DNA from 3 places in the Lactobacillus kullabergensis genome. Region 1 is predicted to be linked to each of the others. Evidence: predicted binding sites of a transcription regulator. Region 1 holds the regulator's gene; each other region holds the start of a gene.

The links. Region 1 encodes LexA, which represses DNA repair genes until DNA is damaged. Its sites were predicted from a motif close to CNAACANNTGTTNG; they were not measured.
Region 2: a site for LexA is predicted at 1,074-1,087, ahead of xerS (tyrosine recombinase XerS). Genes of this name have one in related genera too.
Region 3: a site for LexA is predicted at 3,226-3,239, ahead of DKL58_RS01505 (ABC transporter substrate binding protein). Genes of this name have one in related genera too.

Annotation. Positions count from the first base shown of each region.
Region 1 covers NZ_CP029477.1:1,190,613-1,195,577, forward strand. The annotation lists gene DKL58_RS05600 (ABC transporter ATP-binding protein) at 1-239, opposite strand, end outside; gene DKL58_RS05605 (YneF family protein) at 311-526, opposite strand; gene DKL58_RS05610 (DUF896 domain-containing protein) at 596-844, opposite strand; gene lexA (transcriptional repressor LexA) at 986-1,609, shown strand; gene DKL58_RS05620 (MerR family transcriptional regulator) at 1,782-2,027, opposite strand; gene DKL58_RS05625 (hypothetical protein) at 2,088-2,387, shown strand; gene DKL58_RS05630 (nucleoside phosphorylase) at 2,613-3,380, opposite strand; gene rplS (50S ribosomal protein L19) at 3,478-3,825, opposite strand; gene trmD (tRNA (guanosine(37)-N1)-methyltransferase TrmD) at 3,943-4,668, opposite strand; gene rimM (ribosome maturation factor RimM) at 4,658-4,965, opposite strand, start outside.
Region 2 covers NZ_CP029477.1:982,802-987,766, forward strand. The annotation lists gene xerS (tyrosine recombinase XerS) at 1,147-2,235, shown strand; gene DKL58_RS04650 (NUDIX hydrolase) at 2,249-2,887, opposite strand; gene DKL58_RS04655 (DegV family protein) at 2,940-3,818, opposite strand; gene DKL58_RS04660 (MarR family winged helix-turn-helix transcriptional regulator) at 3,894-4,307, opposite strand; gene DKL58_RS04665 (Rqc2 family fibronectin-binding protein) at 4,664-4,965, shown strand, end outside.
Region 3 covers NZ_CP029477.1:306,510-311,474, forward strand. The annotation lists gene DKL58_RS01495 (ABC transporter permease) at 1-636, opposite strand, end outside; gene DKL58_RS01500 (ABC transporter substrate-binding protein) at 670-1,638, opposite strand; gene DKL58_RS01505 (ABC transporter substrate binding protein) at 2,115-3,038, opposite strand; gene DKL58_RS01510 (1-phosphofructokinase family hexose kinase) at 3,442-4,395, opposite strand; gene DKL58_RS01515 (DeoR/GlpR family DNA-binding transcription regulator) at 4,416-4,965, opposite strand, start outside.

The DNA of each region.
Region 1 (4,965 bases):
TGACTACGCCAAAAATAGCGAAAGCCATACAGCAACAGGGCTGCTAAAACAATTGCCAAAATTAGAAGACCATATTCTTGCCAACTAATATGTCCTTCATCTAATTGATCAGCCATTAGACCTAAGATTCTCGGTGGCACCAAGTTCACAACTGAAGTCAGTGCCAAAAATGTAATACCAATTAGGTAACGCTTTTTTTCTTTTTTAAAAAACCAGCCTAATTTAAAAAATATACCCATTATTCACCTAAAAATTCAGTAAAAAAGCGGAGAGTCTATTCTCCGCCACACTATTTCAATCTAGTAAGTTTTTATTTTTGGTGCTTCATCATGTTCATCACTTGGTTTACCTTCTTAGCTGAAGGCTTTTGGCCCATTTGAGACATCATGGCAACAATCATATCTTCACTGATTGGCGGATTATCCTTAAAATATTTTTTCATATATGCTCTGGCACCATAAAAGCCTCCTACAAGTCCTAATATTAATGCTATAACAATCAGAAAAATCGCTAATCCTAAGTTCATAAAATAATCACCTCAATTTGTCCAATAGGTATATCTTACCTAAAAATACAGTAAAATTAAAGATCAAAGTTAATCTTTTCTTAAACCTTTTTTTCTTTGAGCTTTTTTCGCTATTTCAGAAGTAATTTCTTTGCCATTTTTATCAATTATCACTAAATTCTCTACATCTTGTTTAAAGCCTGCTCTGAAGTTCTTAATAAATTCCAGATGTAATTTCTTTCGTTCTATTTCCTCGTCTTCTGTTAGTCCAACAGATTCCTTTTTATGATAAAGTTCATTTATCCGATTTATTAGTTTTTTCTCAAGATCTTCATTCATTTTTAGCACCTCTCTTAAAAAAGTCTACATTATTATTTGTAATAAAAAAAGTTTAAAATTTTCAGAACGCTTGTTTGTACTATACCAAATTATCTGCTAGAATTAAAAGTATTAAAGACGTTTATAATACTGGAGATAACTATGACTACAAAACAAAACAACAAGCAGTTGCAAATTTTACGCTATATATATGAAACGGTTGAAGACAGGGGCTTTCCTCCAACTGTGCGTGAAATATGTCATGCTGTAGATTTATCTTCCACTTCTACTGTACACGGTCATTTATCAAGGCTTGAAAACAAGGGCTTAATAATAAAGGATGCTACAAAACCAAGAGCATTAGAAATAACCGATGAAGGAAAAAAAGCAATTGGTGTCCAACCAAAAGAAATTCCAGTTGTTGGTGACGTGACTGCTGGTCAACCTATTTTAGCTGTTGAAGATATAGAAGACTATTTCCCTTTGCCTCCTGATTTAGCAAATGATGCTGGCGATCTCTTTATGTTAAGAGTACATGGAGAAAGTATGATTAATGCTGGAATTTTAAACGGAGATAATGTAATTGTCCGCAAACAATCTTCAGCTATTAACGGTGAAATTGTAGTAGCAATGACAGATGAAAATGAAGCAACTGTAAAACGATTTTACAAGGAAAAAGGTCACTATCGTTTACAGCCTGAAAATGATACGATGGCACCGATTATATTGTCAAGCGTCCACATTTTAGGTAAAGTAGTAGGGCTATACCGCAACACTATTATTTAATATTTAACAAAAGAGCTTTATAGCATTATTGGGATAAACAAAAATTATTTTTTACGAGTTTCAATAATGCTTTTTTTCTGCAAAGTTTCTTTTACTTCTGCCAATACTTTTTTCTGCATTTTTAATTTGTTTATTTTTGCAGATATAACGGCGATTTTATCCGTAATTAACTTTAAGTTTTGTGTACGTTGCTTTTCAGTACTACACGACTCATCGTGTAGTTTTTTATGTCCTTTATTTCTTGAAGCGAAAATCCTAAGTCTTGGAACTCTTTAATTGCTTCAAAAATATCAGTTTCGTTTTCAGTAAACCAATAGTTTCTTCCCTTACGACCAGGATTTAATAAGTTTAAATAGATATAATGTCTAACTGTATCAGGTGTAGTATTTTCCTTTTGAATAAATTCTTTCAAATACATAATTATCTCCTTGACATAGCGTCGACCCCAAATGCTTAAATTTTAGCAGGAGGTATAAAAATGTCATATCTAACAATCTGTTTAACTATTATATATGGTGTTCTCATGATTAGCGCCAGCTTTTCATCTTTTACTAGTTTGCCAATTTGGCTAATCATGATCAACGTCTTGTCCGCATTAGGCATTATTGCCGGAAGTTTTCTAAAAAAACCACTTTTAACTACTATATTTCTAGTAGCAGTTTTACTTACCGCTCTAGCAAATGGTATTTTTCTTTACGGACAGATCACTTGGTCTCACTGGCTTATTAGACTAATTTTGACTATTATTTTGATTTGCTTGAACTTTAAGTATTTTTAGATATTTATCTAGCAAAATTCCTGTTAGCAGTCAAGCGTAACGTCTCAAAATACTGTCATAATGGCAAGAAATTGACTTTCCACAACTAATGCTTTAAATCAATTCACAATCTTTATATTGAAATTATACTTAAAAATGCTGTTTCTAAAGCCTTTATGTTATTTGTTTGTGAATAATAACGCTGTTTCACTTAGGTTCCACAGCAGTAATTTTTCACAAACTTGGTTAAATTTTACTAATGATATTGGCAGCTAAATTAATTGCTGCTTCATGAGCATCCCTACCCCAGCCTCTGTCATCATGATTTTCTAAATCTTTAAGTGAATCGGCTGTAAATAATATTTGTGCAAAATCTGCCTCTCTGAATTGTGCACACGCAGCCATTGCTGCACATTCCATCTCTACACAAGAGGCTCCCAACTCTTTAGCCTGCTTTACTTTCTTGACAGTTTCCCTAAAGAAGCCATCAGTTGTCCAGGTAGTTACTTCTTCAACCTTAAGACCTTCTTCTTTCAGCAATTTTTTGGTCTTAGTTAAAAACTCTGACTTTAAGTCAATATACGTCCCTGGTTTCATATAATGAAAGGATGTGCCCTCGTCTCTAATAGCTTTTGTAGGCACTAGAAAATAGTTCTCTGGTAAATCAACTAAGCAGCCTGCTGATCCGATTGCTAAAATTTGTTTAACACCATAGCTTATTAACCAATCTAATAGCTCTACAGCAGCTGCAGCACCTATCTTTGCCTGACAAAAAGTAATTTTTTGTCCGTCTAAATCAACCTCATAAATTGGAGTTTCTCCTTCGAAGCAGTCAAAGAATCCAAGCTTTTTATGAGGATAACGAGCCAAAAAATCACTGATTACAGCAGGAGTTAAGAATGCAAACAGCAGCTTGGGCTGAAAATGAAAGTTATTAATTTCTTGTTCGTGATCTGGCTCTAAAACAGCCCTCGGATCAGGATCAAAAGTTAACAAAAATGGGTCTTTCATAATTCTCCTCCTCAATAAAAATATATTGCTAAAGATTTTAACATAAACAAAAAAGAGAATCATACCTTTTGGAAATGATTCTCTTTCACTTAAGCGTGAATTAACGACGCTTTTCTGCAATTCTAGCAGATTTGCCGTGACGATCACGTAAGTAGTAAAGTTTAGCACGACGTACACGACCGTGACGCAATACTTCAACCTTGGCAACACGTGGATCGTTTACTGGAAAAGTACGTTCAACACCAACACCAGATGCCATCTTACGTACAGTATAGCTAGCACCAATTCCAGTGCCCTTACGCTTAATAACAACGCCTTCAAACATCTGAATACGTTCATGTGAACCTTCGACAACACGCACGTGTACACGAACTGTGTCACCTGCACGGAAGTCAGGAATATCGTCACGTAATTGTTCTTTGGTTAATTCTTGAATTAATGGATCCATTTTTATTTTCTCCTTCTCCGGCATTCATTCACGTCATTCACGTCAGCGGAACACCCCTAACTATTAGTGCAAAATAAATTTACACCTCAGTTATACTAGCAAAATTAACAGCTAAAATCAAGTTTGATCTTTTTCCTGCTTTATTTCCGTTAACATTCTCTTTTCTTCTTTACTTAAATTATAATTTTCAAGTAAATCCGGTCTGTACAAGTAGGTTGCCCGCAAAGCTTCCTTATGCCGCCACTCATCAATCTTTTGGTGATTTCCAGATGTTAATACTTGTGGTACTTTCTTTCCTTCAAAATCTTCCGGTCTGGTATATTGTGGATATTCCAGCAAACCGTGAGCAAAGCTTTCTTCCAACGGTGAGGCATCATTTCCCAAAATTCCTGGCAGCAGTCTAACAGTAGCATCTATCATACTCATTGTGGGTAATTCCCCACCAGTTAACACGTAATCACCAATTGAAACAGTTTCATCAGCTAAATCATAGATGCGTTGATCAAAGCCTTCATAATGACCACAAATAAAGGTGAGATTTTCTTCATGAGACCAATTTTGGGCCATTTTTTGATTAAAAGTTTTACCCTGTGGCGCAGTAATGATTACTTTGCCCTTATTTTTAAGTGAATCAAGGGCTTTCTTGATCGGCATAACTTGCAAAACCATGCCAGCGCCACCACCATAAGGACTATCATCAACGTGATGGTGTACATCAGTGGTAAAGTCGCGAAAATTTACTAAATTTAGCTGCCATTTATCATCTTCAAGACCTCTTCCAAGCATTGAGGTCGTCAATGGTGTAAACATATCAGGAAAAAGCGTTAATACATTAATCTTCATTACGTAACCCTTCCAAAAGTTCTACGAAAACTTTCTTGTGAGCAATGTCTATTTTTTTGACCACTTCGTCAATATAGGGAATTAAGTATGTGTTACCATTCTCTTCGGTAATTTCCCAAACATCATTTGCTCCTGGAGTTTCGATACCAGTTATTTTACCTAGTTCAGTTCCGGAATGATTATCTATCACTTTACAGCCTAGAATATCGCGATAATAATATGCGCCATCTGGAAGTTCATGCTGATTTTGCTCGCTAACAACTAAAGTTTCGCCGACTAATTTCTTAGCACTATTAA
Region 2 (4,965 bases), 210 kb from region 1:
ATCAAAGCGTGCATTCGCTTGCTAGAGGGGCAAGTAGAAAAGCGCTTAAGTGAAAAAACAAAATCCAATTGTTTTTATATATTTATCAATTGTAGAAAGCGCTTTTATTTATATTTTTACACTTATAACATAAAAACTTTAAATAAATCAATTAATATTGGATATGATAAAAAGGGTTTAGTAATTATTTAATTTACAAATTTCACAAACAATAAGTTTTATTTTGTATAAAGTAAAATAAAACTTTTCTTTCTAAAATTATGGATTTTTTATACAATAAAAAATTTATTCAAAAGCAAATTTAATGACAACAAAAATAAAAAGTTAGTTCTCCAATTACTAATTTAATTCAATAAATTAGATATACTTTGGTGAAGATAGAGTGGAGTCAAATGTAGCTGCTTTTATTGATATAACTTCGTATAATATATATTATGTAAAGTAAATTAAAAAATTAAAAGAGAGCTTATGAGATTGAGACTAGATTTGCCATACACAAAAACAATTTTGTTTTGAGATTGTTACAGGTCAATTGAGAGCTCGTTAAAATCAAAATCAATGCATAATTTGATCAGTTGTACATTGAATTGTCATTAAGCCTCCTTTGAAACGACTTGAACTTTTTATTGATCAAAGTTTGAGTTGTTTTGTTAATAATACTGAAAGCTAAAAAGTCACACTAATATTTTTTTATGAAGTCATATACGAATAGTTTTGATAATAGTTGAGTAATAATGGTCAAAATTTCAATTTTAAGTATAAAAAGTCTGCTCGCATAATTTTTTAGTTTAAAATATGTGTTTGATATTAAACAATTTTTTAGTTGCTTTCATTAAAACTATAATTTTAATGAAAGGTATTAAATTAAGAAACAAGTTCAACTTTTTTGTATTAGTTGGTTGATTTTTAGCAAAACTGAATATCATCTTTTTAGATAAGTTTCAATTAAAGTCGAAATTTCTATTTCAAACTTTTTAAAAGATTTATCCTAAAATATCAAAGCAGTATTTTGTTTCATTAAATGTAATTTTCGCCTTTCCCTCTCCTCTATCCCATAATAAGTATACACGACACAAACATACATTCTAGTTTTGTTTTATAATAAAGCATGTAACTTATTAAATTAAGCTAGGAGAAATTTATTACGTGGAAACAAAGAAATATTTAGATCTAATTGATGAAGAATTAAATAAAATGCCTGATTTTGTTAAAGAATACAATTTTGGCACAAGTCACTCTTTAGCTACATCCTATCAGTATCTAACAGAAATAAGAAGATTTTTTGACTGGCTCCGTCATGAAGGCATTTCAAAGGCTGAAAATAACAAAAGTATTGAAACTCAAACTTTAGCTCACCTGCAACGCAATGACATCATGCTTTACATTAATTATTTAGGTCATACTAAAAATAAGCAAGGCAACTTGAATTCGCCTACAACAATAAATCGGTCTATTAATGCCTTGAGATCTCTTTTCAAGTTTTTAACCATTACTGCTGACAATATAAATGGCAAACCGTACTTTGAACGCAATGTTATGCTCAAAATTGATTCTCTTAATAACACAAAAACTTTAAACTATCGGGCCCATGTTCTTGAATCGCACATGTACACAGGAAAATTAAAATACCAGTTTTTGGATTTTATTGAAAATAATTATGAATTTAAATGCAATAAGCATGCGTTACCAGCTTTTAAAGCAAATAAAGAACGCGATATGGCAATTATTGCTTTAATTTTAGGAACTGGAATCAGAGTTTCTGAGTGCGCAGGAATAGATCTGCCAGACATTAATTTTAAAAAGGCTACGTTGGACGTAACCCGCAAAGGTGGCCAGCGAGACAGCGTACCAATTGCTGAATGGACGTTGATTTACATTAGAGAGTATAAGAAAATAAGAAAACAACGCTATTTGGCAGTCAAAAGCGATTCAGCATTTTTCCTGACTCGCTGGCATAATAAAACACGTCGGATCACCACGAGCGCTATCGAGAAAATGGTTAATAAATATTCAGCTGCTTTTGGACACCCGCTCACTCCTCATAAATTACGTCACACAGTGGCCTCTGAACTATATGGGGTAACCAAAGACCAAGTGCTGGTAGCTCAGCAACTGGGCCAAAAAGGAACCTCAGCAACCGATTTATATACTCATGTTGATCAAAAAAAGCAGCGTGCTGCTTTAAATGAGATTTCAAAAACAGATAAAAAGAATAGTGATCACAAAGGGGCTTAATACAAAGCCTTTTTTATTCAAATTTTGTTTGCCAGTTAGGACTTTGATTCGCTTCAAAACACATTTTTATCTCTGCTAAAGAATTTCGTGGCAATGATAAAGGTGGTAAATTATCAAGTTCGAAAAATGAACATTTATCAGTTTCGGTATTCTTTGAAAACTTTCCACCCAAGTCTTTACACAAAAAGATGACGTTACAAACATTGATAGGTCTTTCAATTCGCTCTTTATCATAAATATTAGTTGAATGATTGTTCACTGCAATAATTTGTTTAACTTCAATTTTATGCCCGGATTCTTCTTCGGCTTCTTTTATACAGTTTTCTTTAACGGTTATGTTAGGTTCACACCAACCACCAGGCATTGACCATAAATTATCTGTAGTTTCTTTAACCAGTAAGATTTTTTGTTTATTGAAAATTGCAGCTCTAGTAGAAACTTTAGGTGTCTGGTACCCATCATCATTACTAAACAAGCCTTTAACAACATTTATTGATAGTCCAGTTTTTGCTGCCATCATTTCGGTGGCAATTTTTCTTACTTGTTCGTATCGCTCCCTATCAAAACGATCATAACCATATTCTATACCGTTTTGAGCAATACTCTGTAACTCTACAGCCCATTTTGTTATTTGATCCATTTGCTTTTTCATACGTATCTTCACATTTCTGTAACAAAAAAAGCAATCTTACAAAAAGTTGCTTTTATTTAGTCAAATCTATTTTATCAATGTCAATCATCCAACCAATTGCAAAAGACTTTTCTCCTAGATGCGTGGCAATAACAGGGCTAAATTTCGTAACGGAAATGTTTTGCTCTGGAAATTTTTCTGTTAAAAATGCTTTAGCTTCGTCTACCTGACTGCTATCATTGGAATCAATAATAAAGAGCTTGATTTTATCTTTATAAGGCAATTGATCTATTTTTTTTACCGTTAATTTTTTAATTTTGATAAAAGCTCGTTTCATAGAACGAATTTTGTCAAAAGCTACTATATTGCCGTCTTTGAAAGTAAGCAGCGGCTTGATATTTAGCATTGAGCCGATAAAAGCACTGGCATTGCTTAAGCGCCCTCCTCTACTTAAATTATTTAAATCATTAACCACAAATATTTCATCAATAGTTGAGCGGATTTTTTCAAGTCGAGCTAAAATTGTATCCAGATCAAGACCATTTTTTATCATTTTAGCTGCTGCCAAAACCAAATTACCTTGTAAGCGAACAGTCATTCTTGTGTCAATAGCATGTAAATTATATTTCGGATGATTTTCTGCAATATTACATAATGTTTGATAAAAACCAGAAATCCCGCTGGAAAGTGTAATAGCAATAATAGCTTCATAGCCTTCATTATTTAGGCGATCAAAAAGGCGTATCAAATCGCCTGTGCTTGGCTGAGAAGTTTTGGGAAAATCTGCTCCCTCTCTCTGCATTTTGAAAAGTTGATCAGAAGTAATATCAACATTTTCTAAATACTCTTTTTTACCTATAATAATTGGAATTGAAACAACAATAATGTTATTTTTTTCTGCCTCTTGTTTTGTAATGGCGCTAGTACTATCAGTAACTAAAGCAATCTTCATCTAACTTACCTTTCGCTTTTGTCTGTACAACATACAAGAATTATAGCATAAAAAAATAAGTGTTTCGACTATCAACTATAGAGAACTTGTTCTCTCAGCTTTCTGTACCAGTTTAGTAAAAGTTTGGTCAAATGCTCTTATTTCTTGCTCTGTTAAACCATGTAAAAGTGATGCTTCTATCTCTTTTAAAACATTTCTCAGTTCAGAAATTTTTTTCAACCCCAGATCATTTAACAGAACTGTTTTGCTTGAGTCGCTTTCTGACCTTCTAATTGTTACAAAACTCATGGTTTTCTTTTGCTGCAATTGTCTGCTTAATGTTGAAAGTGATATTTTTAATTTTTCAGCTAAATCTCCCATTTTTAAAGCAGTATTACCATTATGGTAAAAATAAAGCAAAATTCTGGTTTGCGAAAGATTTAACCCACACTTTTTATTTATTTCGTTTTTAATATTTCCAGCAATTGTGCTAAAAGATAAAACGTCCATTTAACTACCTTTTCTGATTAAAACAAAACATAAAAATATTTTATAAACTTAAATTTAAGCAATATTAAAAGCATGAAAATGCATAAAAAGCCAAACGAAAAGTTGTGAAACACTCATGCTTAATTGTATAGTAATATTTGTTACTATTATTTTTAGCTTATAAATATTTATATTGATAACTTTAAATCTATATTACCAGTATATCAGTTTTTTGCAATGATTTCTTTAGTTAATCCAAAAATGATTACTATATAATTAGTAGTACTCTATTTTAAGATTATAAATAAAAAATATTTTAAACAAGCACTTATTGCCTAATACTTGGTATAATAGAAAGCGTGTTTTGAGGTGATATTATGGCTTTTGATGGTTTGTTTATACATAGCCTGCTAAATAATGTTAAACCAAAAATAGAAAGTGGCAGGCTTTCCAAAATTTATCAACCATTTGAACAAGATCTAGTGCTAACTTTTAGAAAAGACAGAAAAAATATACAATTGCTATTATCTGCCAATGCTCAGTATCCGCGTTTTTATATTACTGAGCAAACTATTGCTAATCCTGATAAGGCACCAACTTTTGTTATGGTGTTACGTAAATATTTAGAAGGTTCAATTCTACAATCAATTGACCAGCTAGGAGTTGACCGTATCGTCAA
Region 3 (4,965 bases), 880 kb from region 1:
AAGATCGGCAAAGCCGTTATTTTGTGCTAAAAGTCCACCTGACAGGGCAATGCATCCGTTAGAAATCATATAGCCTAAAATTTTCATTCCTTGAGTTTTGATACCATTTGCGGCACTCATTTGAGGATTGTCGCCCGTAGCTCTCATAGCTAGGCCAATTTCAGTTTTGAAAAAAACAACTAATAATAGTATAACCAAAAGTGCAATTATCAATCCCATCGCAATTACTGCATTGTTACGACTTAATCCCCAATTTTGCGCAATTGTAAAAACTGTATCTTTGCCCAACAATGAAACATTAGCAGCGTTTTGCATTACTCTGGAAGTAATGGAGTACAGTCCAGTCATTGTAATAATTCCTGCTAGTAAGGAAGGAATACGCAATTTGGTGTTCAAAATACCAGTAACTAAGCCAGCAATCAAACCGCCAACAAATGCGGCAATTGTTGCTAAAACAGGATTAATTCCCTTAATAATACACATCGTTGCAACGGCTCCCCCTAACGGAAAGCTGCCTTCAGCTGTCATGTCGGCTAGATCTAATATCCGAAAAGTTAAGTAAACACCGATTGCCATTAATGACCAAAGTAATCCTTGAGAAGTAGATGAAAGTAATAACTCCCAAAATGTATTCAACATAACTATTGATTCACGCTGCCTTTCTTTAATTTACTTAGGTGCTTTAATTGAAGCAGGATCAATTCCAAGTGCCTTTGCCATTTTCTTGTTAACCACCAATTTCAAATCAGTTGCCCTTTCAACAGGCATATCTTTAGGTTTAGCTTTACCGTCTAAAATTTTAGCAGCCATTTTACCGGTTTGTTTACCAAGCGCCTCATAATCTATTCCAATTGAAGCCAAGCCACCAGTTTTAACCTGGTCAGTTGAACCGGCTACCAGTGGGATTTTCTTTTCCTTAACAACTTTACCAATAATTGAAGAAGCAGAAGCAAATGTGTTGTCTGTTGGTACGTAAATTCCTTGTACTTTTCCGGCTAAAGTTTCAGTTACTTGCTGGACATCATTAGTAGTATTGGCCGTCTTAATTAAAACTTTAACGCCGGCTTTTTTAAGTGCTTTGACAGCTAGATCCGCTTGAATTTTAGAATTGGCCTCACCGGCATTGTACATGATGCCAATTGTTTTAGCTTTAGGCACTATTGATAATAACAATTTTATTTGTTTATCAATTGAAACCATGTCAGTAGTTCCAGTAACATTTCTGCCAGGTTTTGCATCTGAATTTACTAATTTAGCAGCTTTTAGATCAGTCACTGCAGTTACTACAATAGGAATATCTTGGGTTGCATTAGCTACGCTTTGCGCTGCTGGTGTGGCAATTCCTAAAATTAAATCTGATTTTTCATTGACTAGTTTTTCACTCATACTTTTCAGATTGTCTTGGCTATTTTGGGCATTTTGATAATCAATTTTTAGATTCTTGCCTTCAACGTAGCCATTCTCTTTCAAGCCTTCTTTGAAACCTTTGTTAGCCTCATCTAATGAGGGATGCTGTACTACTTGCAATATACCCACATGCTTGACAGTTGCTGTACTTCCTGATTTCTTGTTGCTGCAGCCACTAAGCAGCAACAGACTAGTTAAAGCCATTCCCATAATAATTTTCTTGATTCGCATTTTCGTTCCTCCGTAATACTGCTGACCGTAAAAAAATATCCACTTATTTCTAAGTGGATATACAAGAATTATTAGTAATAATCATTTGTGATTAGCCACTTAGAAAGTTATGTGGCTAACCGCAATTAAAGGACTTTAGCCATCATAGATAAATTCAAAACTTGAGTCTGGTTTGAATTCATCTAGATGAACCCAAACCTTATCTAAAATAGCTAAAGTAATAACGGTTATTCAGTTGTGAGACTCGTATTAAATTATATTTCATAAAACTTTACCTCCAACCTTAATGAGAAGATTATAAAAAATAAAGAAGAAAAAGTCAAGAAATAATAAATTTAGCTTGTAAAAATAATAATAATTATGATCACTTAAAGCAAAGGCTAAATAAAAAGGTCACCCATTTGAAATAAGCAACAAAGCTTTTCACTTTTGCTTTTTATTTCACTGTTCAGTGGCCTTTTTATATCAACTTAAAATTATTTGGGTGCTTTAATTGATTTAGGATCAATTCCCAGTGCTTTAGCCATACTCTTGTTAACAACTAATTTCATATCATGTGCTCTTTCAACCGGCATGTTAGCTGGCTTTGCTTTTCCAGATAAGATTTTAGCAGCCATTTTGCCAGTTTGTTCTCCTAATAATTCGTAATCAATTCCGATTGAGGCCAAACCACCTGTTCTAACTTGATCGACGGAACTTGCTACCAGGGGAACTTTCTTTTCTTTGACTACTTTTCCAACTACAGAAGCAGCTGAATCGAAAGTATTGTCAGTAGGAACGAATATACCGTCAACTTTAGAGGCAAGCGTTTCAGTTACTTGCTGGACATCATTAGTTGTGTTTGCAGTTTTAATCAAAACTTTCACTCCTGCTTTTTTCAGTGCCGCCGTAGCTAAATCGGCCTGTATTTTAGAGTTTGATTCACCGGCATTGTACATAATGCCCACAGTTTTTGCCTTGGGTACGATTGATAGCAATAATTTAATTTGTCTTTTAATAGAAACCATGTCTGTTGTTCCCGTAATGTTTCTGCCAGGTTTAGCATCTGAATCAACTAACTTGGCTGCTTTTAAGTCAGTTACAGCAGTAACAACAGTTGGTATTTTTTGGGTCGCATTGGCAACGCTCTGTGCTGCCGGAGTGGCAATGCCCAAAATCAAATCAGATTTTTCATTAACCAATTTTTCACTCATACTTTTCAGATTGTCTTGATTGTTTTGCGCATTCTGGTAGTCAATTTTAAGATTTTTACCTTCAACAAAACCACTTTCTTTTAGTCCCTTTTTAAAACCTTTGTATGCCTTATCTAAAGAAGGGTGCTGCACTACTTGTAAAACACCAACATGTTTAACCTCGGGCGCCTTGCTGGCTTTTTTGCTGCTGCACCCTCCCAATGCCATTAATCCGACAATACTAATTCCTGTGATCAATTTCTTAAAACGCATTTTCTGCCTCCATAAAAATACCCACTTACTTCTAAGTGGGTGCACAAAAATTAAATTGCCAAAAACGATTGGATGTGGTCAGCCACTTAGAAAGCTATGTGGCTAACCAAACTAAAAGAGCCTTAGCCATCATAGATAAATTCAAACTTGTGTTTGGTTTGAATTCACCTAGATGAACCCAAACTCCTATCTATAGTAGCTAAGATAATAACGATTATTTAGTTGATTTTCTTTTTGACTAAATTGAGTCATTATCCTTACCTCCAACTTCAATAACCGAATTATAAAAAAATAAGAAATTAAAGTCAAGACTTAATTTTATTGTTAGTGCTAATTAAGTGGGGTGAGAAAAAGTGTGTTAATCAACAATTCGCTCAATTTTAATAGTTTTGATAACTTCCAGAACTTTGCTGAGCTGAACAAAACCAGTTTTGGTTTCCATTGCGTTAGCAGTTCCAGATGCAATCGCCCACTTGATGGCTTCTTTAAAATCATAGTTTTTGCCTAAGGCATATAAAAGGCCACCAACAAGTGAATCTCCTGATCCTTCGGTATTAACTACTTTTACTGGTTTTAATTTAATACTGTAAAAATCATGTTCATGCTTGAAAAGCGCCCCCTTTTCTCCTAAAGAAACAATTATGTTTGGAATTTTTTTCAGTTTACTTTTTAATATCTCTTCTTTGATTAAGCTGTAATCCTTAGTAACAGGAAAAGATAATAACTCTGCTACTTCTGTTTCATTAGGTTTTATGAAGTCTGGTAAATAGTGACTGTTTAATACCTCAGCTAAGGCCTCTCCGGAAGTATCTAGCACAATTTTAATGTCTGGGTTAAGGTCATGAACTTTGGCAATTATTTGGGGATAAAAATTATGAATCTCACTAGGAGGAAGGCTACCATTTAGAGAAATTGCCGCAACTTTATTTTTAGTAATTAATTGTTTGATAGTTTCTTGCAACTGGTTGAAATATTCGAGTGGAATATGATCTCCGTATTCATTTATTTCCGTTTTTTCACCGTCATTTTGAATTATAGTGTAGCAATTTCTTGTGTTACCGTTAGTTTCAATAAAGTTACATTTATACTGGTCATTTTTAGCTTGTTCTAAAATATATTTACCATTTGAACCGGCTAAAAATCCTGTAGCTACAGTTTTGGCTCCAAGGTTGGCAGAGACTCTTGCAGCATTAATGCCTTTGCCTCCAACCATTTTTTTGATCAGTTGAACTCTATTTAATTGTCCTACTTCCAATTGTTTTAATTCGTATAAACGATCTACTGAGGGATTAACTGTAACTGTAATTTCCATTTTTATTCCTAATCTATAAGTTAATGTATGATTTTAATATATTTTGAGTATTTTTTAACATCATCTGGAGAAACTTTTGGATCCGTAACCAGAAGATCAAACTTATCGAGATCACGAAACGTGATGATATCAGAATGATTTAGTTTGGTATGATCGGCTACTATGAAAGATTTTTTTGCGTGAGCAATTGCTATGTTTTGAATATTTCCTTCAGGTATTGTGCTGGTAGTTACACTATTATCACTGATCCCGTTAGTTGAGCATAATGCATAATCAAAATTTAAGCCTTCAAAGATGTTTTCAGCTTTTTCGCCTAAAAATTCTTCTGTGTTCCTATGTAGTTCTCCACCTGTCAAAAATAAGCGGCATTTACTTTTATTAATTTCGTTAAATGCAGGCAAACTATTGGTTACAAAAGTAAGATTTTTAGATAACAGTAAAGGCACAGACATTAGTAATGTCGTTCCGGCACCTAAAAAAATTGTTGAATTATTAGTAATCTTATTTGCTAATAATTTAGCAATTTCTTTTTTTTCAATAATATTTTTTTGTAACTTTTCATTTGTAGTT